4 regions of the Streptomyces sp. KL116D genome follow, and region 1 is predicted to be linked to each of the others. Evidence: riboswitches for the same ligand, from Rfam matches in the RefSeq annotation. Region 1 holds a riboswitch; each other region holds the start of a gene.
The links. A riboswitch is a leader RNA that binds a small molecule or an ion and turns the genes downstream of it on or off. The one in region 1 is predicted to bind thiamine pyrophosphate.
Positions count from the first base shown of each region.

Region 2: another riboswitch for thiamine pyrophosphate. It lies ahead of RBJ77_RS33050 (cytosine permease); the one in region 1 lies ahead of thiC (phosphomethylpyrimidine synthase ThiC).
Region 3: another riboswitch for thiamine pyrophosphate. It lies ahead of RBJ77_RS06715 (thiamine ABC transporter substrate binding subunit); the one in region 1 lies ahead of thiC (phosphomethylpyrimidine synthase ThiC).
Region 4: another riboswitch for thiamine pyrophosphate. It lies ahead of thiO (glycine oxidase ThiO); the one in region 1 lies ahead of thiC (phosphomethylpyrimidine synthase ThiC).

Region 1 covers NZ_JASERH010000026.1:55,688-62,988, forward strand. Annotated here, with positions in the region: gene RBJ77_RS08105 (LacI family DNA-binding transcriptional regulator) at 12-1,124, shown strand; gene RBJ77_RS08110 (metallophosphoesterase) at 1,342-2,436, shown strand; gene RBJ77_RS08115 (hypothetical protein) at 2,620-3,477, shown strand; gene thiC (phosphomethylpyrimidine synthase ThiC) at 3,571-5,358, opposite strand; TPP riboswitch at 5,351-5,518, opposite strand; gene RBJ77_RS08125 (YibE/F family protein) at 5,590-6,921, shown strand; gene RBJ77_RS08130 (SsgA family sporulation/cell division regulator) at 6,993-7,301, opposite strand, start outside.
Region 2 covers NZ_JASERH010000084.1:203,097-210,397, forward strand. Annotated here, with positions in the region: gene RBJ77_RS33040 (hypothetical protein) at 1-1,302, opposite strand, end outside; gene RBJ77_RS33045 (hypothetical protein) at 2,401-2,709, shown strand; TPP riboswitch at 2,882-2,982, shown strand; gene RBJ77_RS33050 (cytosine permease) at 2,965-4,401, shown strand; gene RBJ77_RS33055 (hypothetical protein) at 4,548-5,885, shown strand; gene RBJ77_RS33060 (LD-carboxypeptidase) at 6,212-7,234, shown strand.
Region 3 covers NZ_JASERH010000018.1:91,905-99,205, reverse strand. Annotated here, with positions in the region: gene RBJ77_RS06725 (ABC transporter ATP-binding protein) at 1-618, opposite strand, end outside; gene RBJ77_RS06720 (ABC transporter permease) at 618-2,330, opposite strand; gene RBJ77_RS06715 (thiamine ABC transporter substrate binding subunit) at 2,306-3,382, opposite strand; TPP riboswitch at 3,463-3,568, opposite strand; gene rlmN (23S rRNA (adenine(2503)-C(2))-methyltransferase RlmN) at 3,610-4,716, opposite strand; gene RBJ77_RS06705 (hypothetical protein) at 4,915-5,229, shown strand; gene RBJ77_RS06700 (hypothetical protein) at 5,311-5,640, shown strand; gene RBJ77_RS06695 (hypothetical protein) at 5,686-6,093, opposite strand; gene RBJ77_RS06690 (DUF6243 family protein) at 6,157-6,378, opposite strand; gene RBJ77_RS06685 (nitroreductase/quinone reductase family protein) at 6,656-7,171, opposite strand.
Region 4 covers NZ_JASERH010000087.1:64,386-71,686, reverse strand. Annotated here, with positions in the region: gene pknB (Stk1 family PASTA domain-containing Ser/Thr kinase) at 1-323, opposite strand, end outside; gene RBJ77_RS35345 (thiazole synthase) at 413-1,207, opposite strand; gene thiS (sulfur carrier protein ThiS) at 1,215-1,415, opposite strand; gene thiO (glycine oxidase ThiO) at 1,412-2,581, opposite strand; TPP riboswitch at 2,579-2,692, opposite strand; gene RBJ77_RS35330 (hypothetical protein) at 2,745-3,092, shown strand; gene RBJ77_RS35325 (NAD(P)/FAD-dependent oxidoreductase) at 3,185-4,417, shown strand; gene RBJ77_RS35320 (Rv2175c family DNA-binding protein) at 4,552-4,917, shown strand; gene thiE (thiamine phosphate synthase) at 4,999-5,646, shown strand; gene metF (methylenetetrahydrofolate reductase [NAD(P)H]) at 5,732-6,652, shown strand; gene RBJ77_RS35305 (hypothetical protein) at 6,698-7,301, shown strand, end outside.

The sequences.
Region 1 (7,301 bases):
ATCGGCTCGCCATGACAGCAGCAGGGAAGCACCAGGTGAGCCGGGCGGAGACCACCCGCAGGGGCACCCGGCCAGGCCGAGCGGGCATCAGAGATGTTGCCGCCGCCGCCGGGGTCTCGATCACGACTGTCTCCGATGCGCTCAACGGCAAGGGCCGGCTCCCGGACGCCACCCGACGCCATGTCCGCGAGGTCGCCGACCGGTTGGGCTATCGCCCCTCCGCGGCCGCCCGCACGCTCCGTACCGGCAAGTCGGGCCTCATCGGCCTGACCGTGACGACCTACGGGGATGAACCTTTCACCTTCACCGAATTCGCGTACTTCGCGGAGATGGCGAGAGCCGCGACCTCGGCCGCACTCGCCCGCGGGTACGCCCTCGTCATCCTGCCCGCCACCTCACGCCACGACGTGTGGTCGAACGTCGCCCTCGACGGCACCGTCGTCATCGACCCCTCCGACCACGACCCGGTCGTCAGCGAGCTGGTCCGCCAGGGCCTGCCCGTCGTCTCGGACGGACGTCCCGCGGGCACCCTGCCCGTGACCGCCTGGGTGGACAACGACCACGAGGCCGCCGTCCTCGGCATCCTCGACCACCTCGCCGAGGCCGGCGCCCGCCGCATCGGCCTCCTCACCGGCACCACCACCGACACGTACACCCACCTCTCCACCTCCGCGTACCTGCGCTGGTGCGAGCGGATCGGGCAGGAACCGGTCTACGAGTCGTACCCCGCGCACGACCCGTGCGCGGGCGCCGTCGCCGCCGACCGGCTGCTCGCCCGGCCCGACCGCCCCGACGCGGTGTACGGCCTGTTCGACCCGAACGGGACGGACCTGCTCGCCGCCGCCCGCCGGTACGGGCTGCGCGTCCCGGACGACCTGCTGCTCGTGTGCTGCAGCGAGTCGAGCGTCTACGCCAACACCGAGCCGCCCATCACCACCCTCTCGCTCAAGCCGCGCCGCATCGGCACGGCCGTCGTACAGCTCCTGATCGACGCCATCGAAGGCGTCGACTCCGACCAGCCGGTCGAGCAGGTGATACCGACGGAACTCATCGTCCGGACGTCGTCGATGAGGCGCCCGCCCCGCACCACGGTCAGCCCGCCCCGCTCCCCGGGGCAGGGCTGACCGCCCGCGGCCGACCCTCCTGCGCCCGGGAACGGTGAGGAAAAGTCCACACCAATTCGGGAGAAAAGCGTGGTGAACAGCCGCCCGTCACCGATTCACCACCCCTGGTGCATCACACAGCGCGAGCCGCATTCCTATGATGGGCGCACGACACCGCGGGCCGCTGCGACCAGGCAGTCCGATCCGGTGCACAGGCGGCGCAATGGTGGAGGGGTCGATGACTCAGGGGGCCGGTCAGGGACCCGCAGCGCGCACGGAGACGCTGCGCGACTTCCGTGTTCCCGCGTACGTCCATGACGTACCGGCGAACGTGGTGCCCACCGAGCCCGAATCCGGCCCCGCCCCGGACGATGCCGAGGCCTTCCCCGACGGCTACACCCCGACCGCGCGCGACCTGCCGGTCATCAACCGCGGGGACACGGTCCAGGTCGAGATCCCGCAGCCGGCGCCCGCACCCGCGCCGCCGGCCGACGGGCACGGCCCGCTGTACGTCGTGGGCGACGTGCACGGTTACATCGACGAGCTGGTCGCGGCGCTGCAGGAGAAGGGCCTGCTCGACGCCGAGGGCAACTGGGCGGCGGGCAACGCGCGCCTGTGGTTCCTCGGCGACTTCACCGATCGCGGTCCCGACGGGATCGGCGTCATCGACCTCGTCATGCGCCTGTCCGCCGAGGCGGCCGCGGCGGGCGGCTACTGCAAGGCGCTCATGGGCAACCACGAGCTGCTGCTGCTCGGCGCCAAGCGGTTCGGCGACACCCCCGTGAACTCCGGCGCGGGCACCGCCACCTTCCAGGCGGCCTGGTTGCTGAACGGCGGCCAGAAGTCCGACATGGACCGCCTCCAGGACGTGCACCTGCAGTGGATGTCCCGGCTCGACGCGATCGAGCTCGAGGACGACCACCTGCTCATGCACTCCGACACCACCGCCTACCTCGACTACGGCGACTCGATCGAGGCGGTCAACGACACGGTCCGCGAGACGCTCACGCGCAACGACGCGGACGAGTGCTGGGACCTGTTCCGCAAGTTCACCAAGCGGTTCGCCTTCCGGGACGAGGAGAGCGGCCCCGGCGCCGTGCAGGAACTGCTCGGCGCGTACGGCGGCTCGCGGGTCGTGCACGGCCACAGCCCGATCCCGTACCTCCTGGGCGAGGTGGGCGCCGAAGCCGGCGCCGACAGCACCGACTCCGCCGACAGCGGGCCCGTCGTCGAGGGACCGCACGTGTACGCGGGCGGCCTCGCCATCGCGATGGACGGCGGCGTGACCATGGCCGGAAAGCTGCTGGTCCAGCAACTCCCCATGGATATCTGAGGGTTGATCGGGCAGGCGCGGTAAACGGAGGCTTCGGCTGGCCAGGGGGCCAATTTCCGGAAACCCCCTGTCACCGTGTGCCGTGACAGCTCTACCATCGGCTTATCCGTAGCAGGCTCCCCTCCGTTTCTGCCCGACGGCTCGTAACCATGCGGGCCACCAAGCCCTACGGAGCATCGGGGGATGCACATGAACAGCGCTCCGCATTTGCTGAACGAGGACCGCCCCGAGTTCGAGCGGATCCTCGATGAGGCGCTGCGTACCGCACCGAACCGGCCTGATCTCGCCGCAGTGGGCCAGCGGCTCAACCCCGAACAGCTGCGCACCATGGCGTTGAACGCCGCCGCACTGATCAGCACGGCGGCCGCCACCGAGTACCAGCATTTCGTCAAGGTCCGCGAGGAACTGCGCACCTCGCCGCGGCCCGTCCGTCCGCTACGCGAAGGAGGCACCGCCACCGAGTCCGGAAACACCACCATCGGTCTGGTCGCGGAGACCACGGGACCCGGCGTCGCCGCGGTCGCCGTCGTGCTCGCCCCGGTTCTCGCCGGGACCGCAGCCGCGATCTTCCTGCTGGTCGGCTACATCCTGAAGATGCTCAACCCGGCACCCGACTTCGCCGACACGCTCCTCGCGGCCGGCTGGATATTCGGCGCCCTCACCGCGGCGGGCATCCTCGTCGCGGCCGTCTGCCTGCTGCTGACGGCCCTGCGCAACGGGGCGACGTCACTCCAGGCGGGCGCGCACGGGGAGTCGAGCGAGGAGGTGGCGCGGGCCCGGGAAGCCTGGGGCAAAGCGCTTCTGGAGCGTGGCATCCTGCCGTTCCTGCGGGAGGCCCTCGCGGACCCCCCGACGGGCGGCGGCGCTTCGCTCGGCGGCAGCCGCGGCGGCTCCACCAGCCGCATGCCCCAACTCGGCTACAACCGGCCGGGGTTCTCCAGCCCGGACGGCGGCGGCACCGCCACCGGGCAGCGCGCCGGCTACTCCAGCCCGGACTTCTCCAGTCCGGACTTCGGCGGCCCCGAGCACCAGCCGGACTGACCTCCGGCGGGGCACGGGGCCGTGACATCGGCTCGGGGCGAACTGCGCGGGCCCCGAGCCCTCAGTCATGCCGTTGTGCTTTCGTCGCCGTGCTCAGTCGGCGATCGGCAGATAGACGCGGTTGCCCGCGTCGGCGAACTCCTTCGACTTCTGTTCCATGCCCGCCTCGACCTCCGCCTGCGTGGTGCCGTGCGCGCGGCGGATGTCCTGCGAGATCTTCATCGAGCAGAACTTCGGACCGCACATCGAGCAGAAGTGCGCGGTCTTCGCGGGCTCGGCCGGCAGCGTCTCGTCGTGGAACTCCCGTGCCGTGTCCGGGTCGAGGGCCAGATTGAACTGGTCCTCCCAGCGGAACTCGAAGCGGGCGTCGGAGAGCGCGTCGTCCCAGTCCTGCGCACCGGGGTGGCCCTTGGCGAGGTCCGCCGCGTGCGCCGCGATCTTGTACGTGATGACACCGGTCTTCACGTCGTCGCGGTTGGGCAGACCCAGGTGCTCCTTGGGCGTGACGTAGCAGAGCATCGCCGTGCCCCACCAGGCGATCATCGCGGCACCGATCCCGGAGGTGATGTGGTCGTACGCCGGGGCGACGTCGGTGGTCAGCGGGCCGAGCGTGTAGAACGGCGCCTCCTCGCAGATCTCCTGCTGGAGGTCGATGTTCTCCTTGATCTTGTGCATGGGCACGTGGCCCGGGCCCTCGATCATCGTCTGCACGTTGTGCCGCTTGGCGATGGAGTTGAGCTCGCCGAGCGTGCGCAGCTCCGCGAACTGGGCCTCGTCGTTGGCGTCCGCGATGGAGCCGGGACGCAGGCCGTCGCCGAGGGAGTACGTGACGTCGTACGCGGCGAGGATCTCGCAGAGCTCCTCGAAGTTCTCGTAGAGGAAGCTCTCCTTGTGGTGCGCGAGGCACCAGGCGGCCATGATCGAGCCGCCGCGCGAGACGATGCCGGTCTTGCGGTTGGCGGTCAGCGGGACGTACGGGAGGCGGACGCCGGCGTGGACCGTCATGTAGTCCACGCCCTGCTCGGCCTGCTCGATGACCGTGTCCTTGTAGATCTCCCAGGTCAGCTCCTCGGCCTTGCCGTCGACCTTTTCGAGGGCCTGGTAGAGCGGCACGGTGCCGATCGGCACGGGGGAGTTGCGCAGTACCCACTCGCGGGTGGTGTGGATGTTGCGGCCGGTGGAGAGGTCCATGACGGTGTCGGCGCCCCAGCGGGTCGCCCACGTCATCTTCTCCACCTCCTCCTCGATGGACGAGGTGACCGCGGAGTTGCCGATGTTGGCGTTGACCTTCACCAGGAACCGCTTGCCGATGATCATCGGCTCGATCTCCGGGTGGTTCACGTTGGCGGGCAGCACCGCGCGGCCGGCCGCGATCTCGTCGCGCACGACCTCGGGCTCGACGTTCTCCCGGATGGCCACGTACTCCATCTCCGGGGTGATCTCGCCCCGGCGTGCGTAGGCGAGTTGGGTCACGGCCTGCCCGTCCCGGCCGCGGCGCGGCTGGCGCGGACGGCCGGGGAAGACCGCGTCGAGGTTGCGCAGACCGCCGCGCGGCGACGTGTGCTTGATGCCGTCGTCCTCGGGCCGGACGGGGCGTCCCGCGTACTCCTCGGTGTCGCCGCGGCCGATGATCCAGTTCTCCCGCAGCGGCGCGAGGCCCCTGCGGACATCGGTGTCGACGGTCGGATCGGTGTACGGGCCGGAGGTGTCGTACAGCGTGACCGACTGCCCGTTGGTGAGATGCACCTGACGGACCGGCACATGGAGGTCGGGGCGTGAACCCTCGATGTACCCCTTGTGCCAGCCGATGGACTTCCCGGCCTCGTCAGCAGAGCTCTCGCCCTGGGTGGAGGCAGGCGTGCGTGCGTCCGTTGTGGTCATGAGACCTACTCCCTACGCCGGCATTACCCGGTAACAGGTTCGGCGGTCGACGCAGCGAAGTCCGTCCCAGGATGTTCCACGTCGTTTCACGTGAAACACGCTTCGGTACGAAGGTCAGCGCCCTCTCAGCCCGGTGCTCCGAGCTCCCGCGTGTGCAAAGGTGCCTCCACGCTAGCGTCATGTCGGACGCGTTGAACAGAGGGCCCCTGCCGTTCTTGCGATGATCGGGCGGTGACCACGACGCAGCAGCCCCCTCCTCCGCCGTCCCATCCTCCCCATGGGCACTCCCACAGCCACGGACCGGCGGCGCCCGTCTCGCAGCATCTGCGCAAGGTCATCGCCGCGATCCTGATCCCCTTCTCCGTCGCGGTCGTCGTGGGGCTCGCGGTGCTGTGGCCGGGCGGCGCACCGGCGCACGAACGCACCGGAGTCGGCTTCGACCGCCAGACGCAGCAGGCCACGGTCACGAAGGTCGAGAAGGTCGACTGCAAGTCCGTGCACGCCTCGGGAGGCAACCAGGCCGGCGACCCCACCACGGCCGAGGGCTCGGCCGGCACGGACCAGCCCAGCGGCACCTGCGAGAACGCGACGATCCGCATCGACACCGGCAAGGACAAGGGCCGTACGTTCACGGAGATCGTGCAGCCGGACTCACCACGGCAGTTGCACGAGGGCCAGAAGGTGATCGTCGCCTATGCACCCGACGCCCCGGAGAACCTGCAGTACTCCGTCACCGATGTGAACCGCAAGATTCCCATGGCGCTGCTGGCCGGGATCTTCGCCCTGGCCGTGGTCGTGGTGGGCCGGCTGAGGGGCCTCATGGCGCTGGTCGCGCTCGCGGTCAGCTTCCTCGTCCTGACGTTCTTCATCCTGCCCGCGATCCTCCAGGGGTCGAATCCTCTGGTGGTGGCGGTCGTCGGAGCGAGCGCCATCATGCTGATCGCGCTCTACATGTGCCACGGCCTGTCGGCCAGAACCTCCGTCGCGGTGCTCGGCACGCTCGTATCGCTGTTGCTGATCGGCCTGTTGGGCTCGTTGTTCATCGGCTGGGCCGCGCTGACGGGCAACACCGACGACAGTACCGGCCTGATCCACGGTCTGTACCCCGACATCGACATGAGCGGTCTGCTGCTCGCGGGCGTCATCATCGGCTCCCTCGGGGTGCTCGACGACGTGACGGTCACGCAGACGTCGGCGGTGTGGGAGCTGCACGAGGCCAACCCGACGATGGGCTGGCGCGGTCTGTACCGGGCGGGCATCAGGATCGGCCGCGACCACATCGCGTCCGTCGTCAACACCCTGGTGCTCGCGTACGCGGGCGCGGCGCTGCCGCTGCTGCTGCTCTTCTCGATCGCGCAGAGCGGCGTGCTCGACGTGGCCAACAGCGAGCTGGTGGCCGAGGAGATCGTGCGCACGCTGGTCGGCTCGATCGGCCTGGTGGCCTCCGTGCCGGTGACGACCGCGTTGGCCGCCCTGGTGGTCTCCGCCGACCGCCCGGGGTCCCACGGGCCCGTACAGGCCGCTCCGGTGCGTACGGGCAGAGGCCGACGGCGTAAGCGCTGAGTGCGCGGAACTGCTCGGGTGCACCGCGCTGCTGAAGCGTTACGCCTCTTGTCGTACCGTCCGACGGCGGGTCAGCCCGCGCTCTGCTCCTCGGCCAGGATCCGGTCCAGTGCCTGGTCGAGATCGGCCTCGAAGTCCGCGAGGGCCTGCTCCTGACCCAGCGGGACCAGCTTGTCCGTACGGTCGAGGAAGGCGATGATCGGGGCCACTCCGGCCCGGAACAGCGCCTGATCGTTTCCGACCTGGAGCCGGATGTGCACCTCGCCCGGCATCTCACCGGTGCCGCCACCCCCCGCGAGCTCCACGGGAGAGACTCGTACGTCGCCGTCGCCTGCCGCCCCGTTGACCCCGTCCACGAGGAGCTCCCGGCCGAACGCCCA
Region 2 (7,301 bases), on a different contig from region 1:
TGCAGCGGAGCCCAGGAGCGACTCGATGTCCGAGTGCCAGCCGCGGGCCTGCAGGCGCGGCATCATTCCGGCGAGCAGGACACTGTCCTCACGCCGGATCGGCAGCGCCAGCAGGTACTGGGCCTGATCGCGCTTGCGCTCGCTTCGGAGGCTGTCCAGGGTGGTGAGCAGAGGTTCCACGCGGGCCATGTCGATGACTTCGAGCAGTTGGGCCTGGGCGAGCCAGCCCCGTCGGCGCAGCTCGCGGATAAGCCGCTCCCGGTCGGCGGTGGAGTCCGTCTCTCCGGCGATCTCAAGGAGTGCCGTCGCGGCGGTTTCGTGTCCGGTGATCAGGAGCTGGTCGGCGAGTTGGGCAATGCGTTCGGCCGGCCAGCCTTTGGCCGCGTCGCGCACGAGCCTCTTGGTGGCGCGGTTCTTGGTTCCGGCGACGGCCTGGGCGATCCCGTCGACCCGGGTCTGCCACTCGGCATCGTCCCGGTTGGGCGGAGGGGCCGGAGTGCCGGCCGAGGAGGGCGCGTCTGTAGGTGACGTGCGTGGTGAACTGGCCAAGGAAGCTGCGGTTTGCTGGAGGGACCTGGCGCGGGCCTGCTGCCAGATGTCCCAGTCCTCGGTCGGTACGTTCAAGGTGATGAGGAGCGATTCCAGGAGGCTTCTGGTCGGTAGCCGTTTCTCCTGCAACACGTCGGCGAGTGAGGAGTGCGGAAGCGCGACGCGTCGGGGGTTGCGGAATCGTCTGGCCCGGCGCTCCAGTTCCGCATAGGACACGGTGTTGATGTCCTTGAGTTCGCGCATCAGCCTGATGAGTTGCCCAGGTGTGCCCGCAAGGGCGGCAGCTTGCGACAGCTCCTCCGTCTGCTGCTGGATGTTCTGGGTGGCCGGGCTGTCCGGGATGGGGACAGTGCCCGCGCCGGCCCTTTCGGCGCTGGCTCGTTTCCATTGCTCCCGGATCTCGGTGAGCGTCGTGGTCAGCTTCGCGCCATCGCCGTGCCTCTCCACGTATTCGCGACATGCCAGGAAGTACGCCTCGGTGATGCGCGGGCTGGGAAGGGCACGTCCTGATGCGGCCTTGGACAGGGCAGAGACCGAGTAGCCGCCTTGTGCGGCCATCATGGCGAAGGCGGAGTTCGCGACGCCGGGTTCCTTGGACGCGGTTTTGCCGGCCTTGCGGTGGGCGTCGTGCAACAGAGCCGCGAGCGTGGCCAAGGAAGGACTCCCGGCCTCCTGACGCGCGTCGCGCAGCAGCTGTACGAGGTGCCCCAGGGCGGTGTCGGCTTCGGAGATCGGTGCTTCGTTCCGTCCCATTCCAGCTCCGCTAAGTGATCGACTTCGAGAGCAGCGCCGTGTCCACAGCCCGGGGCGCATCGGCCGACAGCCAGGCTGGCCCTTGCCGTCGGCGCTCGGCGGTCGGTTCTACAGGGAGCAGCGGGGGAGCCCAACTTCTCTACCTGCGCTGTGGTTGGACTCCCCGGCTGCGCGCCGGCCGACGCACTCCTGTCCGTCGGCTCTGGCCGTCACGCTCCCCAACGGGCAATCGGTTGCGGACTGCTCGGGCTCCAGGCCACCGGCGTTGCAAGGTCGAGGGCGACAAAGCCGGCAGCGGCGAGCAGAGCGACCGCGGAGGCAGGGGGCACACCAAGCAGCGTCAGGAGGCTGGCAAGGCTCAGCACGACCACGATGACGACGACCTGTGACGGCCCGATCGTGGTGTGCGGCCACCTCCGGCGGCTTCCCACGCACTGTGCCCGGCGAGTCTCCGGCGGCGGGTTGGAAGAGGGTGCGCGGCGGCGGTGAAGGTACATGATGGGAAGGCTCCGATCTGCTGGTCCAGGTCTTCACGGAGTTGCGTCGTTGCCGCGACACGAACCCCGGCCTGTCGCCATCATCCGCCAACCCCTGTTGGTCACCAAGGAGTTGCAGGGGTGCCGGGCTTCTGCGCGATGTGCCGGGTATGCGCTGCCGAGATGCTGCGCGGGGGCGTTGCCGCAGGTCGGCCCGGTCGGCGGCAGGGGCGGACCGGATTGTTGAATTCTTCATCCGGATTCATCCGGGACGCTGCGCAGAGGGTCGCTCGCGGCCGCAGACTGGAGGTGGCACCTAAAGGTGCCCCGCCCCGCCGCGTCTGCTGGTCCAGGCACAACACGGCAAGGGCGTTCGAGGGTGGGCCCCGTTGCCGCGGGGCCCACCTCCCTGCCGCAGAGGCCGTGCGTACGGCCCGCCCCGCAGAGAGTGCTGCGCCCGCCGCCCGAACTGGGCAGTGCGTGTTCCGAGTTGGAGCAGAGGGGCGCGGTCTGCCATGGTGCCGTCGCCCAGGGGTACGGTGAGGCTGACGGGATGCTGGCCGGGCAGGCCGAACGTGATCCAGACAGACGTCGTAGACCGCACCCCCACGGAGGACTCGACATGCTGCTCGCTGCGGACAAGGGCGACATCACCACGATCATCGGCGGCATCGCCCCCGACTGGGGTCCCTTCGGGACGCTGGGCACAGAGGCGAAGACGATGATCCAGGTCATCATGGCCGTCGCGATCCTGCTGTGCCTCGGCATCGCCATCTGGGGCGCCGCCAAGCAGCGGATCGGCGCGACGGCCCTGCGTGACACGTTCAGCGCGGAGCAGGGCAAGGGGCTGATCATTGCCGGGATCACCGGGGTGTTCCTCATCGGCTCCCTCGGCACCCTGTTCACCATCGTCTACGGGATGGCCGTCTGAGGTCGTCCGACTGTGCGGGCCCCAGCCGTCGGCCCGTGAAGGCCGACGGGCGGCTCGGCGGTGCAGGCGCGGGCGAGGGGCGGCTCGCAGGCGCAGCAGCAGGCGCGGTCTGAGGCGGGCGAGGGCCCGCGTGCGGCAGCGCCCGTAGTACCGGTTACCCTCTTGGTTCGTACTGCCCGACACGGGGTGCCCCGCGACAGCGCCGGGGCTGAGATCACACCCGTAGAACCTGAACCAGTTAGCACTGGCGGAGGGATGTCAGCGATGCCGATACCGCACGCTTCCACGCACCCGGCCACACCCGCGCCCCGGACCGCACTCGACGGGCGGATGCCCGCGGCACCAGGAGACCTGCGGATCGAGGCGCACGGCATCGCCCCCGTACCCGAAACCCACCGCTACGGAGGCGCCGGACGCCTCTTCACCGTCTGGTTCGCGCCGAACCTGACCATGAGCGGCGTCTTCACCGGCACCGTCGGCATCGCGCTCGGCCTGGACTTCGCCACCGCGCTCGCAGCGGTCGTCCTCGGCACGCTGGTCGGCGCCGTGCCGACCGCGTACCTCGGCACCTGGGGCAGCCGCACCGGATCCGGTCAACTCCCCCTCGCACGGCTCGCGTTCGGTGGGGGAGTGGTCCTGCCCGGTACCGTGCAATGGCTGTCGTCGATCGCCTGGGACGCGCTCATCGGCCTGTTCGGCGGGGACGCTCTCGCGCGGCTGTGCGGATGGCCGTTCTGGCTCGGGGCGCTGGTCATGATGGCGGCTCAGGGACTGCTCGGGGCGTTCGGCTACGAGGTGATCCACCGCCTTCAGCAGTGGATGACGGCCGTCCTCGCGGTCGCCTTCGTCGCGCTGGCACTCCGCCTCGCGCACATCGGGGTCACGCCCGAGGCACACGGATCCGTCCATGGCGCCGACCGCGCCGGAGCCTTCGCTCTGACCAGCACGATCGCCCTGAGCCTGGCCCTTTCCTGGGCGCCGTACGCCAGCGACTTCAGCCGCTACCTGCCCCGCGCCACCTCACCGGTCCGCATGTTCTGGTGCACGCTGCTCGGCGTCGTCGTGTCCTTCACGGGCGTGCAGGCGCTCGGCCTGTGGGGCGCCTCGATCTTCACCGACCAGACCGCGCGCGGCGTCGACACCGTGCTCGGCGGGGGAGTGCTCGGATCGGTGGGCCTGCTCGCCGTCGCTCTGGCCGCGCTGTGCAGCAACGCGATGAACGACTACAGCGGTTCGCTCGCCCTGCAGACCGTCGGCGTCCGCATCCCGCGCCCCCTGGCCGCGGCCCTCGCCGCACTCCTCGGCTTTCCCCTCGTGCTGTGGATGCATGCGGCCGACACGGCTGCCCGCTTCCAGAACGTGCTGCTGTTCGTGGGCTACTGGATCCCCGGTTTCGTGGCAGTAGTGGTCGTCGACTGGTGGGCGCGGGGCCGCGAGCGGGGCGGCGCCGACATGGATCTCTCCGTCGAACGCACGAGGACCCGCTCCGCTCTGCCCCCGCTCCTGGCGTTCCTCTGCGCTTTCGCCGCCACCGTCCCGTTCATGAACACGAGCCTGTACGTCGGCCCGGTCGCCGAGGCGTTGCACGGCGCGGACCTCGGCTACTACGTCGCGTTCCTGGTCGGACTCGCGGTCTACGCACCGTTCCGGCTGCGTCGGCGGACGTCGCACGACGGTCCCGCCGGGAGCTGAACTGGGCTGCCCGGCACGGCAGATGGGCTCACCGTGCGTCATGCGTCCCGGTGATGATCCACGGCGGTACAACCTTGTCCCCTCCAAGATCGTCTGAGGGTCGAGGAGTTGGAGCGTCCGGCTCCCCGACACCCCTGGGGGATGTAATGCAGAGAGCCTCCGTCGGCCGCGCCGTGCGGCTTGGCGCGTGCGGAACCGCCGTCGCCGGCCTGTTCGTGGTCGGCCTCGGCGCCGGGACCGCGATGGCTTCGGACACGCTGTGGGTGCAGTCCCCGTACGAGTTGAACGTGCCGCTCGGCGTGGACGGCGGTGAGCCCCCGGCCCGCTCGCTCGACCTCGGGCTCTACCACGACAACAGCAACGTCAAGGTCACCGACGGGCGGCTGACGGTCGACGTGTCCGGGCTCGCCGGCGTGGCGGACGTCGTCTGGCCGGCGAACTGCGCACCCGAGGGCACCGTCGCGGTGTGCACGATCGACGGCGTGATCCCGGTGACCAACGTCGACGCCGTGCACCTGGGGATCCGCGCCGCCGCCGGCGCGCAGCAGGGCGCGCAGGGCACGGTCACGTACAAGGCGACCGCCACCACCCCGTCCGGCACCATGAAGTCGCCGGACGGATTCACCACCACGGTCACCGTGGCGTCGGGGCCGGACCTCGCGCTCGCCGAGCCGGACCCGGTCACGGGTGCGGAGCCCGGCTCCACGACGACAGTGCCGTTCACCGTGACCAACGAGGGCAACGAGACGGCCCACGGCTACACCGTCACCATGAGCGCTTCCTACGGCCTCGACTTCGCCACCACGTACCCGCAGTGCGCCTACCGGCACGCCGGTGGCGACGAGGACGCGCCGATGACGCACGCCACCTGCACCTTCGACGACGAGATCGCCCCGGGCGCGAGCGTGCAACTGCCCGAGCCGCTGCGGGTCGACGTCAATGGCAAGGCGCTGAACGAGCGCCTCGACCTCGACGTGGCCCCGGCCGGTGGCGTCAGCGACATCGACGACCAGGACAACTACGTGGTGCAGTCCGTGCGTGCCGCCAACACCGCGGACTTCGCGGTGCAAGGCGCGGACGTCACGGGCGCGGCCGGCGAGACCGTCACCGCGGAGCTGCGCTTCGAGAACAAGGGCCCGGCCTGGTTCGGCAACCTGGGCTCAGGCGACCCGGCCGCGGTCGTCGAGTTCCGGGTGCCGCAGGGCACGACCGTCACCGGCGCCCCCGCGGACTGCCGCCCGCGCACGCTGACCGGCGGCTACTACCCGGACCGGGTCGGTGCCCCGCGCTACGACTGCAACCTGCCGTACTGGGTGTCGGAGAACGCCGAGCGCGCCTTCGCCTTCCAGTTGCGCGTGGACAGCGTGGTCCAGGACACCACCGGCCCGGTCGTGGTGCGTCCGGTCTTCGGGACGTTCGACTTCGACCCGGAGACGACGAACAACTCCGCGAAGGTCGTGGTGAACGCCGCCCCGCAGGCCTGACCGGCCGGATCGGCTTCGCGCCTGCCCGGGCTGCCCCGGGCAGGCATACGCCGTTGGGTTACGGATCCCGTCCTGCGGCCCGTCGGCGCCCGGCGAGGCGACATTGCAGAGGCCTGATTCTCGGAGTCGTCGCGACGATCGGAACCGTCTGGCGGCAGCTTGTGAGCTGGTGACCAGAACATGGAGCGGGCGGCGTGATGCGGACGGCCCGGCGCTCAGGGGAGCACGCGTGGCCTCGGAGAGCGCCGTGCGCGGGTTCCGGGGCTTCGTGGGCAGGTGCCGGTAATTGCGTCGCGTGCAACGGCGACCGTCGGGATACTGCCCCGGTGACCCGCACCGCACTGCCTCAGCTGCTGCGACCTCGTGCCCTGAGGCCCGGAGATCTCGTCGTCGTCGCGTCGCTGTCCGGGCCGCTCCACGCCGCCTACGAGGCGGACCTCGAACGGGCGGTGGTCGTGCTGGAGCGGATGGGATTCCGCGTGCGCCGGGCACCGCTCCTCGAAGCGGGCCGGCACCGTTGGTGGAGCGCGGCGCGGCCGACGGAGATCGCAGAAGAGTTCAACTGTCTCCTGCGGGATCCCGAAGTGCGCGCCATCATCGCGCACGACGGCGGCCAAACAGCGCTCGGCTACCTCGACCTGATCGACTTCGATGCGATCACCGCCGATCCCAAGCCGATCCTCGGCTACAGCGACATCTCGCTGCTGCATCTGGTGCTCTACGCGCGCACGGGTCTGGTCGGATTCCACACCGATCTGGCCACCCCCGGATTCGGCGGGCACTGGCAGCGCGTGCCCGCAGCACGCAGAGCGGAACTCACGCACCTCTACTCGACGTTGCTGACCAGTACGGAACCGATCGGTGCGCTGCCGACCACCCCGGGGTGGGAGTGCTGGCGCCCTGGACGTGCTGAAGGGCGCTTGCTCGGCGGGGTGATCAACCGTGTCGTGCTGGCGCAGGCGACGCCCTACGCGCTGCCGCTCGAGTGGTTCGACGGAGCGGTGCTGTTCTGGGAGGAGACGGGCGGCCACGCGTCGTACGTGTGGAGCTATCTGCACGTGCTGCGCCACTGCGGCATTCTCGACCGGATCTCCGGGATGGTCGTGGGCATCCCGGAGGCGATCGACGGGCTCGGCTCGTCCGGAGCGTCTCCGACCCTGCGCGAGATCGTCCTCGACGTCCTCGGTGACCGTGACGTCCCGGTCCTGGGCAACGTCGAGTTCGGTCATGCCGGTCCGAACCTCCCGATGCCGGTCGGCATCCGCGTCGCCCTCGATGCACAGGGGCGGGCGCTGTCGGTGCTCGAGCCGGCGGTGCGGTCGCATGCGTTGACGGGGCCGGTCGACTGAGCGACGTGCGGTGCCGGTGCCGGTGCCGGAGGCACGGTGTCGTCGGCACGTTTAGAGTGCACTACCG
Region 3 (7,301 bases), on a different contig from region 1:
CACCACGACCCGGTCGGCGAGCGCGAAGGCCTCGCCCTGGTCGTGCGTGACGGCGAGGACGGTGGTGCCCAGGTCGCCGAAGAGTTCGCGCAGTTCGACGACGAGCCGCTCGCGCAGGGAGCGGTCGAGCTGGCCGAGCGGCTCGTCCAGCATCAGCAGCCGGGGGCGCGGCGCGAGGGCGCGGGCGAGCGCGACGCGCTGCTGCTCGCCGCCGGACAGCGCGGCGACGGCCCGCCGTTCGGCGCCCGGCAGACCGACGAGCGCGAGCAACTCCCGTACGCGGGCAGCCTGTTCGTCACGGGAGGCGCCGTGCATACGGAGCCCGAAGGCGACGTTGCCGCCGACGTCGCGCTGCGGGAACAGCTGGTGGTCCTGGAACATCAGGCCGACGCCCCGCTGGTGGGCGGGCGCGCCCGTCTGGTCGCGTCCGTCGAGCGACACCCGGCCGCGGTCCAGGGGCTGCAGTCCGGCGACGGCCCGCAGCAGCGTCGACTTGCCGCTGCCGCTCGGCCCGAGCACGCACACGATCTCGTGCTCGGCGACCGCCAGGTCCACGTCGTCGAGCACGGCGCGGCCGCCGAACCGTACGGTCGCGTCGGCCAGTTCCAGCAGCGCCATCAGAACTCCCCGGTCGAGGCCCTGGCGGGCCGCATGCGTTCGAGCAGCAGCAGGGCGGCGGCGCAGACGACCATCAGGACGGTCGACAGGGCCATCGCCTGCCCGTAGTTGAGGTCACCGGCCCGGCCGAGCAGCCGGGCCACGGCGACCGGCAGGGTCGGGTTGTCGGGCCGCGCGATGAACACGGTCGCCCCGAACTCGCCCAGTGACACGGCGAACGCGAACCCCGCCGCGATCAGCAGCGCCCGCCGCACCATGGGCAGGTCGACCTCGCGCCAGGCCCGCAGCGGCGACGCCCCCAGCACGGCGGCGGCCTCCCGCAGGCGGCCGTCCACGGCCCGCAGGACCGGCAGCATGGTGCGCACGACGAAGGGCACGCCGACCAGGGCCTGGGCGAGCGGCACCAGGATCCAGGTCGCCCGCAGATCCAGCGGCGGCTCGTCGAGCGTGATCAGGAACCCGAATCCGACGGTCACCGCGGACACGCCGAGCGGCAGCATCAGCAGCGCGTCGAACCCGCGCACGAGCCGGCCGGCCCGCCGGGTGAGCGCGGCGGCGGCGAGCCCGCCGATCACCAGCGCGATGCCGGTGGCGGCGAGCGCGTACTCCAGCGAGTTGCGGACCGCGTCGATCGGCGGGACGAGGAAGGTCCCGCCGTCGGCGTCGCCGAGCGCCCGGAAGTACGCGAACCCGTAGCCGTCCGGGGTGTCGAGCGACCGCTGCACCAGCACGCCGAGCGGCAGCAGGATCAGCACGACGACGGTGGCCAGCACCCCGCCGAGGAGGGTCCACTGCCCGGCACCGCGCGGCCGCCGGGCCGTCTGCGCGGCGTCGACGAGCCGCAGCGTGCTCTCCCGGCGGCGGACGGTCCAGGCGTGCACGCCGAGGACGAGGCCGACGGCGACGAACTGCACGACGGTCAGGACCGCGGCGGTGGACAGGTCGAAGATCTGCGCGGTCTGCCGGTAGATCTCGACCTCCAGGGTCGAGAAGCCGGGCCCGCCCAGGATCTGCACGACGCCGAACGACGTGAACGTGAAGAGGAACACCATCAGCGCGGCGGCGGCGACCGCGGGTCCCAGCGCGGGCAGCGTCACCTTCCGCCAGGCCGTGAGCCGGGAGGCGCCGAGCATCCGCGCGGCCTCCTCCTGCCGCGGGTCGAGCTGCGCCCACAGCCCGCCCACCGTCCGGACGACGACGGCGTAGTTGAAGAAGACGTGCGCGAGCAGGATCGCCCACACGGTCGTGTCGAGCCGCACGCCCCACAGCTCGTCGAGGAGCCCGCCCTGCCCGAGCAGCGCGAGGAACGCGGTCCCGACCACCACGGTCGGCAGGACGAACGGCACGGTCACGACGGCCCGCAGCACCTGCTTGCCGGGAAAGTCGAGCCGCGCGAACACATAGGCGCCCGGCAGCGCGATCAGCAGGGTCAGCGCGGTGGAGGCGAGCGCCTGCCACACCGTGAACCACAGGACGTGCCGGATGTCGGACTGCCCGAGCACGTCCAGGATCCGCCCGAACCGCCAGCCGCCGTCGACGTGCAGCCCGCGCTCGACGATCGCGGCGACCGGATAGGCGAAGAAGACGCCGAAGAACGCGACGGGCACGGCCATGAGGCCGAGCCGCGCCGCACCGCCCGCACGAGTCGTACGGGCCTGGTCGACTGCCTCGTCGACTGCCTTGCCGGCTACTTCAGTACGAGCGAGGTCCACGACTTGACCCAGTCGTCACGGTTGTCCGCGATCTTGCGGGGGCTCATGGTCTCGGCGTCGTCGACCGGCACCGCGTACTTGGTGTACTCGGCGGGCGGGGTGGCGCTCTTGGTCACCGGGTCGACGAACATGTTGAGCGGCATGTCCTCCTGGAACTCCTTGGAGACGAGGAAGTCGATGAGCGCCTGACCGCCCTTCTCGTTCTTCGCGCCGTCGAGCAGGCCCGCGAACTCGATCTGCCGGAAGCACGTCCCCGTCGCGACGCCGACGGGCGACGTCTTGGGCTGCGGGTCGGAGTAGATCGCCTCGGCGGGCGGCGAGGAGGCGTACGAGACGACGAGCGGCCGGTCGCCCTTGGCCTTCTTGCCGCCGGCGCTGCCGCTGAACTCCTCGTTGTAGGCCTGGTCCCAACCGTCGACGACCTTCACGCCGTTGGCCTTGAGCTTCTTCCAGTAGCCCTGCCAGCCGTCGTCGCCCTGGCTCGCGGCGGAGCCGAGCAGGAAGCCGAGGCCGGGCGACGAGGTCGCCGCGTTCTCGGTGACGAGCAGGTCCTTGTAGGCGGGCTTGGTGAGGTCGGCGAAGGAAGCGGGCGGCGTCAGCTCGTGCTGCTCGAAGTACGCCTTGTCGTAGTTGACGCAGATGTCGCCGGTGTCGACGGGCGTCACCCGGTTCTTGCCGCTGTCGAGCCGGTACTCGCTCTTCACGTCCGCCAGGCCCTCGGCCTTGTACGAGGCGAAGATCCCGTTGTCGAGGGCCCGCGACAGCAGGGTGTTGTCGACGCCGAAGAAGACGTCGCCCTGCGGGTTGCCCTTGGAGAGGATCGCCTTGTTGACGGCCTCGCCGGCGTCCCCGTCCTTGAGGACCTTCACCTGGTAGCCGGACTTCTTCTCGAAGTCGGCCAGGACGTTCTTGGAGACGGCCCACGAGTCGTGGCTGACGAGGGTGACGGTCTTGGAGTCGCCGCCGGATCCCGAGTCGTTCGACGACCCGCACGCGGACAGCGTGACGAGACCGAGGCCCACGGCCACGGCCACGTACGTCTTCTTGCTCACTGGTTTTCCTCCTGGGGGTGACCAGGAAGAGACGCGGCCCTGCCCGGGGACCTCACGGTCTCCGGGCAGGGCGCAACAGCTTGGAGTGTTGACCGAACTTCCTACCCAGAATGACCTGGGCGAGGTTCAGAGGGTCTGCGGTCGATACCGCACTCTCAGCGCTGTGGCGCTCCCCTGTCGGAATATGCAGATGTCAGTACGCCTGTACGAGACGTACACCGGCAAGGCTACCGCTCGGTGGCCGCCAGCTGTCCACAGGCCCCGTCGATCTCCTGGCCACGGGTGTCCCGGATGGTGACGGGCACGCCGTGCGCGGCGATGGCCTCGACGAACGCCTTCTCGTCCTCGGGCCGCGACGCCGTCCACTTCGACCCGGGGGTCGGGTTCAGCGGAATGAGATTGACGTGCACGGGCTTGCCCCGGAGCAGCCGCCCGAGCCGGTCACCGCGCCACGCCTGGTCGTTGATGTCCCGGATCAGCGCGTACTCGATGGACAGCCGGCGCCCGGACTTCGCGGCGTACTCCCACCCGGCGTCCAGCACCTCCCGGACCTTCCACCGCGTGTTGACGGGTACGAGGGTGTCGCGCAGCTCGTCGTCGGGGGCGTGCAGCGAGATCGCGAGGCGGCACTTGAAGCCCTCGTCGGAGAACCGGTGAATGGCGGGCACCAGCCCGACGGTGGACACGGTGATGCCACGCTGGCTCAGCCCCAGCCCGTCCGGCTCGGGATCGGTGAGCGCACGGATGGACTGGACGACCCGCTTGTAGTTGGCGAGCGGCTCGCCCATCCCCATGAAGACGATGTTGCTCAGCCGCGCCGGACCACCCGGGATCTCCCCGTCCCGCAGGGCCCGCATCCCGTCGACGATCTGGTGCACGATCTCACCGGTCGACAGGTTCCGGTCGAGCCCGGCCTGGCCGGTCGCGCAGAACGGACAGTTCATCCCGCACCCGGCCTGCGACGAGATGCACATGGTGACCCGGTCCGGGTACCGCATGAGCACGGACTCGACGAGCGTCCCGTCGAACAGCCGCCACAGGGTCTTGCGGGTGGTGTCCTGGTCGGTCGACAGATGCCGCACGACGGTCATCAGCTCCGGCAGCAACGCCTCCCGCAGCTTCTCGCGCGAACCGGCGGGGATGTCGGTCCACTCCGCGGGGTCGTGCGCGTACCGCGCGAAGTAGTGCTGCGAGAGCTGCTTGGCGCGGAACGGCTTCTCGCCGATCGCGGCGACAGCCTCCTTGCGCTCGGCAGGCGTCAGGTCGGCAAGGTGCCGCGGCGGCTTCTTGGCTCCGCGCGGGGCGACGAAAGTGAGTTCTCCGGGCTTAGGCATGGCTGTACCAGTGTCGCAGATGGATGGGGGTGACCTGGGGTCGTCGCCTGGGACCCCTGTCACTGTCGGTCGCCCCTGGTCACTGCTGAGCGGCCTCGGACGGCCCAGGGACGGCCCGGGATTCTCGGCTCCCCCATGCTCTGACCAGCTAGTGCTGTGACCGCAAAGGTTCGCCGGGTTGCCTGGCAGGATCTCCCCATGCTTGATGAGGAGCTCGGCGCGCTTGCGCAGATGATGGCAGAGCACATGGCCAGGCCGTTCCCACCCGGTTTCCGCGGCCTGGATGTTGAGGGCTGGGACATGGTGATGCTCGACTCGGATGCCTATGCCTACGCCGCCTGCGTCCACGAAGGCCTGCTCAGCGAACAGACCGGCATACGCCTGACGCGGCTGACGTCGGCGTTCGGGAAGGTTCTTCCGGCGATCGACGACGAGTACGCGGCCAAGTACTACACCCATCTGCACAACATGGTCGTGCTGTCCGCCGAGATCGATAGCCAGCGCAAGAAGTAGCTGCCAGGAGTACAGCAAACCAGGTGACCTTTGCGGTCAGAGCACTAGCATCGCGGCCATTCCAGGGGATGGGGGCTCACGATGGCGATCGGCCGCAAGGGTTCGCGACGCATCGTCGTCGACGGCACGACGTACCGCTGGCGCCTGCGCCGCCGGCCGACCTACAGCCAGGGTCTCTGCTGGTCACCGTGCACGTACACGGTTGAGCATGCGGATGCCTCCGGGGCGACCCTGGTCGTCACGACGAATCAGCCTCACCCCAGTAACTGGGTCGGAGCGCCGAGTGTCGCGGTGCTGCCCAGCGACGTCAGCGTCGCCATCACGTCGGCCCTCGCACAGGGCTGGAACGCGACGAGTCCCGGCTCACCGTTTCGCCTGGACCAGTCAGACGGCTTCGTCAGCAGTCCCTGACGCCACGCTCACCTGGGTCGGCTGCGCCCCGAAGCCGACGATCGTTTAGTCCTCGGTATCGGACTCGTGCAGCGTGACAAGCTCTCCGAGGTCGTTGGCCACCATGACGCGCGCCAGTCGCCCGGCGACAGCGACGACCGTCGGCCAACCGGGCGACTGCAAATATTCCTCGTCCGTGTCATTGGGTGCCTGGGCCTCCGCCACGCCCAGGGCGACGCCCAGCTCCCGCATGAGCGAGACCTCTTCCTCGGTTCGCAGGCTGATGCCGAGGAACCGCTCGGGCTCGTCGGCGTCGCAGAAGTCGTCGAAGAGCGTGTGGAAGACGTGGTCCAGGTTCTCGAACACCGCCGGGTCGAGCCAGACGTCTCGCTGCCACGGCGGATTGGCCAGAGCGAGAACCGCGGGTACGACATGGACCCGGTAGTTCGCTATGAGGCGCGCATCGTCGGTCACGGCGACGAGCGTACGCACAGAGGGGCCCGGCCCCGTGCGGGTGCCGCCTGCGACCGTGGTTCGTCAGCTCTGGGCGGTGTCGTCGTCCGCCTGGCCGGAGCCCTCGGTCGTGCCCGTCCCTGTCTTCTCGCGCATCTTGCGCAGCAGCTCCGCCTTCTGGTCGGCCGCGCGCCGACGGTCGGCGTTGCGGTGCGGGCCGTTGTTCTGCCGTTCGGCGCGGGACTGCTTCTTGCGCTGGCCGCCGCCCTGGCCCACGGGGTTGTTGATGTTCTTGCTGTCGGTCACGGGTTCTCCCGGTGGTGATGTGAGGTGAGCTACGGATTCAGCGGTGGGGGACGGGCGGCGGCTTCGGAGGATGCCGGCGGGCCCGTCACGCTCTCACTCGTGAATCGGCGTCTGGAAGAACATGACAAGGACGTTACCCGGTCCCGTCGGCCCCGCGCGCCGGCCTTTTCCGCTCCCCGGCGTCGGGCCTGGGCCTTCGATGAGTGCCCGCAGCGAAGACGACCTGGTGGGCTCAGCTGGCTGAAGCCTGGAAGCCCACCTTCAGAGCGAGGTCGTTTCACCCGGCTCTGGGATCGCCGGTCCGGTCAGCCTGCGCCCGGCGCCCAGCGGCCCGCCCACCCCTGGGCTCCAGCACACCACCGCCGTCGGCGACGGACGGCGCGCGGCGAAGGCGTCGAGGTTCTTGTCGGTTTCGCGCCAGCGGCCGCAGGCGGGTGCGTTCGTCTCCCGTCGCGGCGCGGGCGTGCACCAGGCGATGGCCGTCGACCAGGTCGGCGTCGGCCTCCGGGCGTGATTGGAGGTTGAGCCACCAGGCGGGTTCGCCGGGCCCCACCCGTTCATCGCCAGCGTGACCAGGTTCGGGCCGTCCTCCAGGTAGGCGACGATGACGCGGCGGGTCGCCGGTGCGGCGTCCGGTCGTGGTCAGCCGGAGCACCCCAGCGTCGCCCGCGCGGCCGCCGCAGCGCGACCCTCCCGCCCAGCACCCGGTAACCGCCGCGGTGCACCACCCAGGCCAGCCGGATGAACCAGCGCGGCGGCGGCGTGGCGTCTGCGTCTGTCGTCCGACCGGCACGACGGCCTCCCGATGCCTCAGCGGCGGCGGTTCCCAGTACACGAAGGTAGCGGCAGGCGTCGGAGGCCGGTAGAGCCGTGGCGCCGGGCCTCAGGGGCAGTAACGGCGACGAGCCTGCCGGCTCAGGCGG
Region 4 (7,301 bases), on a different contig from region 1:
CGCAGCACGTCACGGAGCGTGCAGCCCGCGATGTACTCCATCGCCAGGTACACGTACGCGCCGTCCGTGCCCTGGTCGTACACGCCGACCACATTGGGGTGCGAGAGGCGGGCGACGGACTTGGCCTCGCGGATGAAGCGGTCGACGAACGAGGCGTCGGCCGCGAGCGAGGGGTGCATCACCTTGAGCGCGAGCACCCGGTCGAGGCGGGTGTCCACGGCCCGGTAGACCGTGGCCATCCCGCCGACCGCGATGCGTGCGTCGATGCGGTACCGGCCGTCGAGCACATGCCCGAGCAACGGGTCCTGAAGGGTCGTGTCCACGCAGCGAGTCTACGAGGAGCCACCGACAGGCCGGTCCCGTGCGGCGGGACCGGATCCGTACTGCAGCAGAGCTGTGACCGGGCGTGCGATCAGAACGCGGGGCGTTCGGGATCCAGCTGCGCCTGCCCCTCCGAAGGGGACGACGCCGCGGCGAAATGGCGCTTGGGGATGCGTCCGGCACGGTACGCGAGGCGGCCCGCCTCGACCGCGTGCCGCATGCCCTCGGCCATCAGGACCGGCTCCTGCGCGCGGGTCACCGCCGAGGCGAGCATCACACCCGCGCACCCCAGTTCCATGGCGAGCGCCACATCGGAGGCCGTGCCCGCGCCCGCGTCCAGGATCACCGGCACGCGCGCGTGCTCGACGATCAGCTGGAAGTTGTGCGGGTTGCGGATGCCGAGCCCGGAGCCGATCGGGGAGCCGAGCGGCATGACGGCCGCGCAGCCCACGTCCTCCAGCTTCCGGGCGAGGACCGGGTCGTCGTTCGTGTAGGGCAGGACCGTGAACCCGTCGTCGACCAGCGTCTCGGCGGCGTCGAGCAGCTCGACCGGGTCCGGCAGGAGGGTGCGCTCGTCGGCGATGACCTCCAGCTTGATCAGGTCCGTGCCGAGCGCCTCGCGCGCGAGGCGGGCCGTGAGGACCGCCTCTCCCGCGGTGAAGCAGCCCGCCGTGTTCGGCAGCACCCCGATGCCGAGCTTCTCCAGGACCGAGAGCACCGACCCGTGGACGTCGGCGTTCACCCGGCGCATGGCCACCGTGGTGAGCTCGGTGCCGGAGGCGGTCAGCGAGCGTTCCAGGACGTCGAGGCTCGGCGCCCCTCCCGTGCCCATGATCAGGCGCGAGGAGTAGGTGGTGCCGCCGAGGACGAAAGCGTCGTCAGCCATGATCGAGTCAGCCTCCTTGTACGGCGGTGAGCACTTCGACGCGGTCTCCTTCGGAGAGCGCCGTGACGGGCCACTGGGTGCGCGGGACGACGGTCTCGTTGAGCGCGGCCGCGACACCGGAGTGCGCGGCGGTGAGGGTGGCCACGAGGGCGTCCAGGGTGGTGCCGGACGCCACCGCGCGCGGCTCACCGTTGAGGGATACGTTCATGCGGGCTGCTCCAAGGAGGCGCCGCTGAAGCGCCTGGGGGTGAACGGGCGGGCCTCTTCCGGGAGTTCACCGGTGGCCAGGACCTGCGCCATGGCGTCGCCGGTGACCGGCGTGAGCAGCACGCCGTTGCGGTAGTGGCCGGTGGCCAGGAGGAGTCCGGGCAGCGCCGTCGGGCCGAGCAGCGGCGCGTTGTCCGGGGAGCCGGGGCGCAGGCCCGCGCGGGTCTCGGTCAGCGGCAGCTCCGTGATGCCGGGGACGAGTTCGTGGGCGTCCCGCAGCAGTTCGTAGACGCCGCCCGCCGTGACCTCGGTGTCCCAGCCGAGCTCCTCGGTGGTGGCGCCGACGACCAGTTCGCCGTTGACGCGCGGCACCAGGTAGACGTGGCTGCCGCGGACCACGGCGCGGACCGTGCGGCTCAGGAACGGCGCGTACCGCTTCGGCACCGTCAGCCGCAGGACCTGGCCCTTGACCGGCCGGACCGGCGGCAGCACCTCGTCGGGGACCCCCGCGAGCTGACCGCTGCGGCTGCCTCCCGCCAGCACCACCTGGTCCGCCGCGAACTCGCCGCCGTCGGCGAGGACGACCCCGCGGGCCCGGCCCCGTGCGACGGAGAGCCGTTCGGCCCACGTCCGGTGGAAGACCACGCCGGACCGCTCGCAGGCCGTCACGAGGGCGCCCGCGAGCCTTCTCGGGTCGATCTGGTGGTCACCGTCGACCCGCAGGCCCCCGCGCACGCCCGGCGCGAGCATCGGCTCCAGGCGGCGGCAGTCCCGGCCCGACAGCCACTCGGACTCCAGGCCCGACTTCCGCTGCAGGGCGTGCAGTTCCCGCAGGTGCGCCCGGTCGTCCGCGTCGAGGGCGACGGCCAGCGTGCCGCACGCGCGGTAGCCGAGGTCCTGGCCCGACGCCTCGGACAGCTCCGCGGCGAACTCCGGATAGCGCCGCGCCGACTCGACGTTCAGACCGAGCAACGTCTGCTCGCCGTAGTGGAGTTCGGTGACGGCGGCCAGCATCCCGGCCGCCACCTGGGCGGCCCCGCCGCCCGGTGCGGGGTCCACGACCGCGACGGACAGACCGCGCTGCGCGGCCCTCCACGCGGTGACCAGACCGATGATGCCGCCCCCGACGACGACTGCGTCGGTGGTGGTGCTCGGCGTACGCGACATGGGCGTCCAGCCCCTCCCTTCGCCGGCATGACCCGGATCAGGTTCGTACGGTCGGAGGCCGCTCCAGCCTCCCTCTCAGCCCGCTGCGTACGGGCTCCCGCGAGTGCTTTACGTTGGCCACCCTAACTCTTCGCCGTCAGCCCCAGTAAGGGAGCCTCCGCCCGTGGCCCGATCCCTCGACGGTCTCGTCCTCGCCCCCGTAGCCGACCAGGCGCCGGGGCAGGTGGGCACCAGGACGCGCTTCCGCTACCACGAGCAGGACGGCCGGATCTGGGCCGACTACGAAGGCGGCGACGTCGTGCGGGGACACCTCGTGGGGACCCGCGCCGGCGACCGGCTCGACTTCCGCTACGTCCAGTTGAAGACCGACGGCAGCACGTCCTCCGGGCACTGCGTCTCCGTCGTGTCCGAACGGCCCGACGGGCGCCTGCGGCTCGACGAGACCTGGGCCTGGGAGTCGCAGGAGGGCAGCGGGACCAGCGTCGTCGAGGAGATCACCGCACCGGTTTGATCACTAAACCGGTGACACGTGTGCAGGACGTCACGGGCCGGGAGTGGCCCACGCCGCTGACTGACACAAGATCAGGTGCCTAAGGTGATCCCGTGAGTGAGCAGCGGAGCGGGAACGGGACGCCCACGGGGCAGCGGAACGTCGTCATCGTCGGCGCGGGCATGGCCGGTGTGCAGACGGCGGTGGCCCTGCGCGAACAGGGGTTCCCCGGCACCGTCACGCTCATCGGCGCCGAACCCCACCAGCCCTACGACCGCCCGCCGCTGTCCAAGGCCGTCCTGCTCGGCAAGGCCGAGGGCTCGGCCTTCGACGTCGACTTCGAGGCGCTCGGCGTCACCCTGGAACTCGGCCGCGAGGTCACCGGCCTGCGCCCCGCCGACCACGAGCTGGACACGGCCCACGGCCCGGTGCCGTACGACGTCCTGGTCGTCGCCACCGGCGCCGAGCCGGTCCGGCTGCCGGGCGCGCAGGCCACGCCCGGCACGCACCTGCTGCGCACCCTCGACGACGCCGAGCGGCTGCGCCCGGTCCTCGCCGAGCAGCGCGACGTGGTCGTCGTCGGGGCCGGCTGGATCGGTGCCGAGTTCGCCACAGCGGCCCGCGAGGCGGGCTGCCGGGTCACCGTCGTGGAGGCGGCCGAGCGACCGCTGGCCGGGGCGCTGCCCGCGGAGATCGCCGCCCCCATGACGGCCTGGTACGCGGACGCCGGAGCCCGGCTGCGCACCCACGCGCGCGTGGCGAGCGTCGAGGAGGGGGCCGTGGTCCTGGACGACGGCACGCGGCTGCCCGCGGGCGCCGTCGTCGTCGGCATCGGCGCCCGCCCCGCCACCCGCTGGCTGGCCGGCTCCGGCATCGAGCTGGGCGCCCACCGCGAGGTGGTGGCGGACGAGCGGCTGCGCACCTCCGTACCCGACGTGTACGCGGTGGGGGACTGCTCGTCCTTCCCGTCGACGCGCTACGCGAAGCGCCTGATGGTCCACCACTGGGACAACGCGCTGCAGGGGCCCCGCACGGTCGCGGCGAACATCATCGGCGAGACCCCGGCCGCCTACGACCCGGTGCCCTACTTCTGGTCCGAGCAGTTCGGCCGCTTCGTGCAGTACGCCGGCCACCACGAGGTCGCCGACACGACGGTCTGGCGCGGCGACCCGGCCGGCGCGGCGTGGTCGGTGTGCTGGCTGCGGGACGGCGCCCTCGTGGCCGTCCTGGCCGTCGGCAAGCCCCGCGACCTCGCGCAGGGGCGCAAGCTCATCGAGGCGGGCACCGTCCTGGACCCCGACCGGCTGGCCGACCCCGCCCGGCCGCTCAAGGCCGCGGTGGCCTGAGCGGTCCGACCGGCCTGAGCGGCCTGAGCGATCTGAGCGGTCCGACCGACCCGACCGACCCGTTCGCGCGCACGGAACGCCTGGTCAGCGGGGCCCGGCTTCCGAGTGTCAGTCCGGGATGGCAGGCTTGTCCTGTGACCGAGATTGACGCAAAGACGGATGCTCTCGTCCCCGACTGGCTCACCCTCCCCGACATCGCCGAGCAGTTCGGTGTCGAGGTGACGCGTGTGCGACAGCTGGTGAAGGAAGGCCAGCTGATCGCCGTACGCCGTGGTGAGAACAGGGCACTGCACGTGCCCGCCGCCTTCATCGACGGCGACAAGATCGTCAAGGGCCTCACCGGGACCCTGACGCTCCTGCGGGACGACGGCTTCACCGACGAAGAGATGCTGGAGTGGCTCTTCACTCCCGACGACACCCTGCCGGGCACCCCCGCGCAGGCGCTGAGCGAGAATCGCGGCACGGAGGTGAAGCGCCGCGCCCAGGCGCTCGCCGTCTGACCTGACGACCGTCCGGCGTGCGCACCACGGGCTGTGTGGTGCGCACGCCACCGACACCGCACCACATACGGGGGGACTTCCATGGCCGACTCCAAGCGCGCGCTGCTCGCCGACGCACGGCTGTACCTGTGCACCGACGCGCGCAAGCGCCAGGGCGACCTGCCGGAGTTCCTCGACGCCGTGCTGTCCGGCGGCGTCGACATCGTGCAGCTGCGCGACAAGGGCATGGAGGCGGGCGAGGAGCTCGAGCACCTCGCCGTGTTCGCCGAAGCGGCCCGCCGCCACGGCAAGCTCTTCGCGGTGAACGACCGGGCGGACGTCGCCCACGCGACGGGCTCGGACGTGCTGCACCTGGGCCAGGGCGACCTGCCGGTCCCCGCGGCCCGCGCGGTCCTCGGCGCGGACGTCCTGATCGGCCGCTCCACGCACGCCGACGAGGAGGCCGCCGCGGCCGCGGTCCAGGAGGGCGTGGACTACTTCTGCACCGGCCCCTGCTGGCCGACGCCGACGAAGCCCGGCCGGTACGCCCCGGGCCTCGACCTGGTGCGGTACACGGCGGGCCTCGGCACCGACCGTCCCTGGTTCGCCATCGGCGGCATCGACCTCGGGAACCTGGACGAGGTGCTGGACGCCGGCGCCCGCCGCGTCGTCGTCGTCCGGGCCATCACCGAGGCCGACGATCCGGGTGCCGCGGCGGCCGAGTTCGCGAAGCGCCTGCGCACCGTGTGACCCGTGGGGAACAGGCGTTCCGGCCCGCTGTCCGCAGGGTGGACGGGGATTAGGGGCAACCGGATTCCGTCAGTAACCTGCCCGTATGGCCCTTGGCACCGCTTCCACCAGGACTGATCGCGCTCGCACCGTGCGCGACATGCTCGCGACCGGCAAGACGACGTATTCGTTCGAGTTCTCCGCGCCGAAGACCGCGAAGGGCGAGCGCAACCTGTGGAACGCGCTGCGCAGGGTCGAGGCGGTCGCGCCCGACTTCGTCTCCGTCACGTACGGCGCCGGCGGTTCCACGCGCGCGGGCACCGTCAAGGAGACGCAGCAGATCGTCGGGGACACGACGCTGACGCCGGTCGCCCACATCACCGCCGTCGAGCACTCGGTGGCCGAACTGCGCAACATCATCGGCCAGTACGCCGACGCCGGGATCCGGAACATGCTGGCGGTCCGCGGTGACCCGCCGGGCGACCCGATGGGTGACTGGGTCTCGCACCCGGAGGGCCTGACGTACGCGGCCGAACTCGTCGAACTGATCAAGGAGTCCGGCGACTTCTGCGTCGGCGTCGCCGCGTTCCCCGCGATGCACCCCCGCTCCGCGGACTGGGACTCCGACGTGCGGCACTTCGTCGACAAGTGCCGGGCCGGCGCCGACTACGCGATCACCCAGATGTTCTTCTACCCGGAGGAGTACCTGCGGCTGCGCGACAAGGTCGCCGCCGCGGGCTGCGACACCCCGATCATCCCGGAATGCATGCCGGTGACGAGTGTGCGCATGCTCGAGCGCCTGCCCAAGCTCAGCAACGCCGACTTCCCTCCGGCGCTGAAAGAGCGGATCCTCACAGCCAAAGACGATCCAGCCGCTGTACGCTCCATTGGCATCGAGTTCGCTACGGAGTTTTGCGCCAAGCTGCTTGACGAGGGAGTGCCGGGTCTGCACTTCATTACGCTCAACAACTCCACGGCGACGCTGGAAATCTACGAGAACCTGGGCCTGCACGACCAGCGGGCCTGATGGGCCGTACCCGTAGGGGGATACGGCCGTACGAGAGGGGCGTACATGGGCTGGGCGGTCCTCTATGCGGCATTCGGGCTGGTGGCACTCTGGCTCCTCGGTGAGGTGCTGCTGCAGTACAAGGCGAGGCTGCGCTGGCGGCTGCTGGCCTTCGTGGGCTTCGTCGGAGTCGTCCTCGGCGTCCTGATGCCGTCGGTGGTCGTCATCGGCGTGGGCGCCATCGCCTTCGCGATCGGCCAGACGTACGTCACGCTGTCGTTCCGCCGGGGCTTCGCGGCGGGCTGGGCGCTCAAGCACGGCCCCGAAGGTGCCGAGAAGCCGGGCGCCGACAAGCGCCGTCGCAAGGACATCCACCAGGACCCCACGCTCGAGGTCTCCGACCTGGAGTACGAGCAGGCGCCGCAGGAGGCGTACGCACAGGCCCCGGAGTCCCCGGCCGAGCAGACCACGGTGTACGCGGCCGAGCCGATGCCGGACGACACCGGCCAGTACGGCGTCTACAGCGACACCGCGTACGCGCAGTCGGCGCAGGGCGCCCAGAACTACGGCTACGACACCGCGTCCTACGGCTACGACCAGCAGCAGGGCTACGGCTACGACACCGGCCAGCAGCCGTACGCCGCGCCGTACTCCGACCCGTACATCGGCG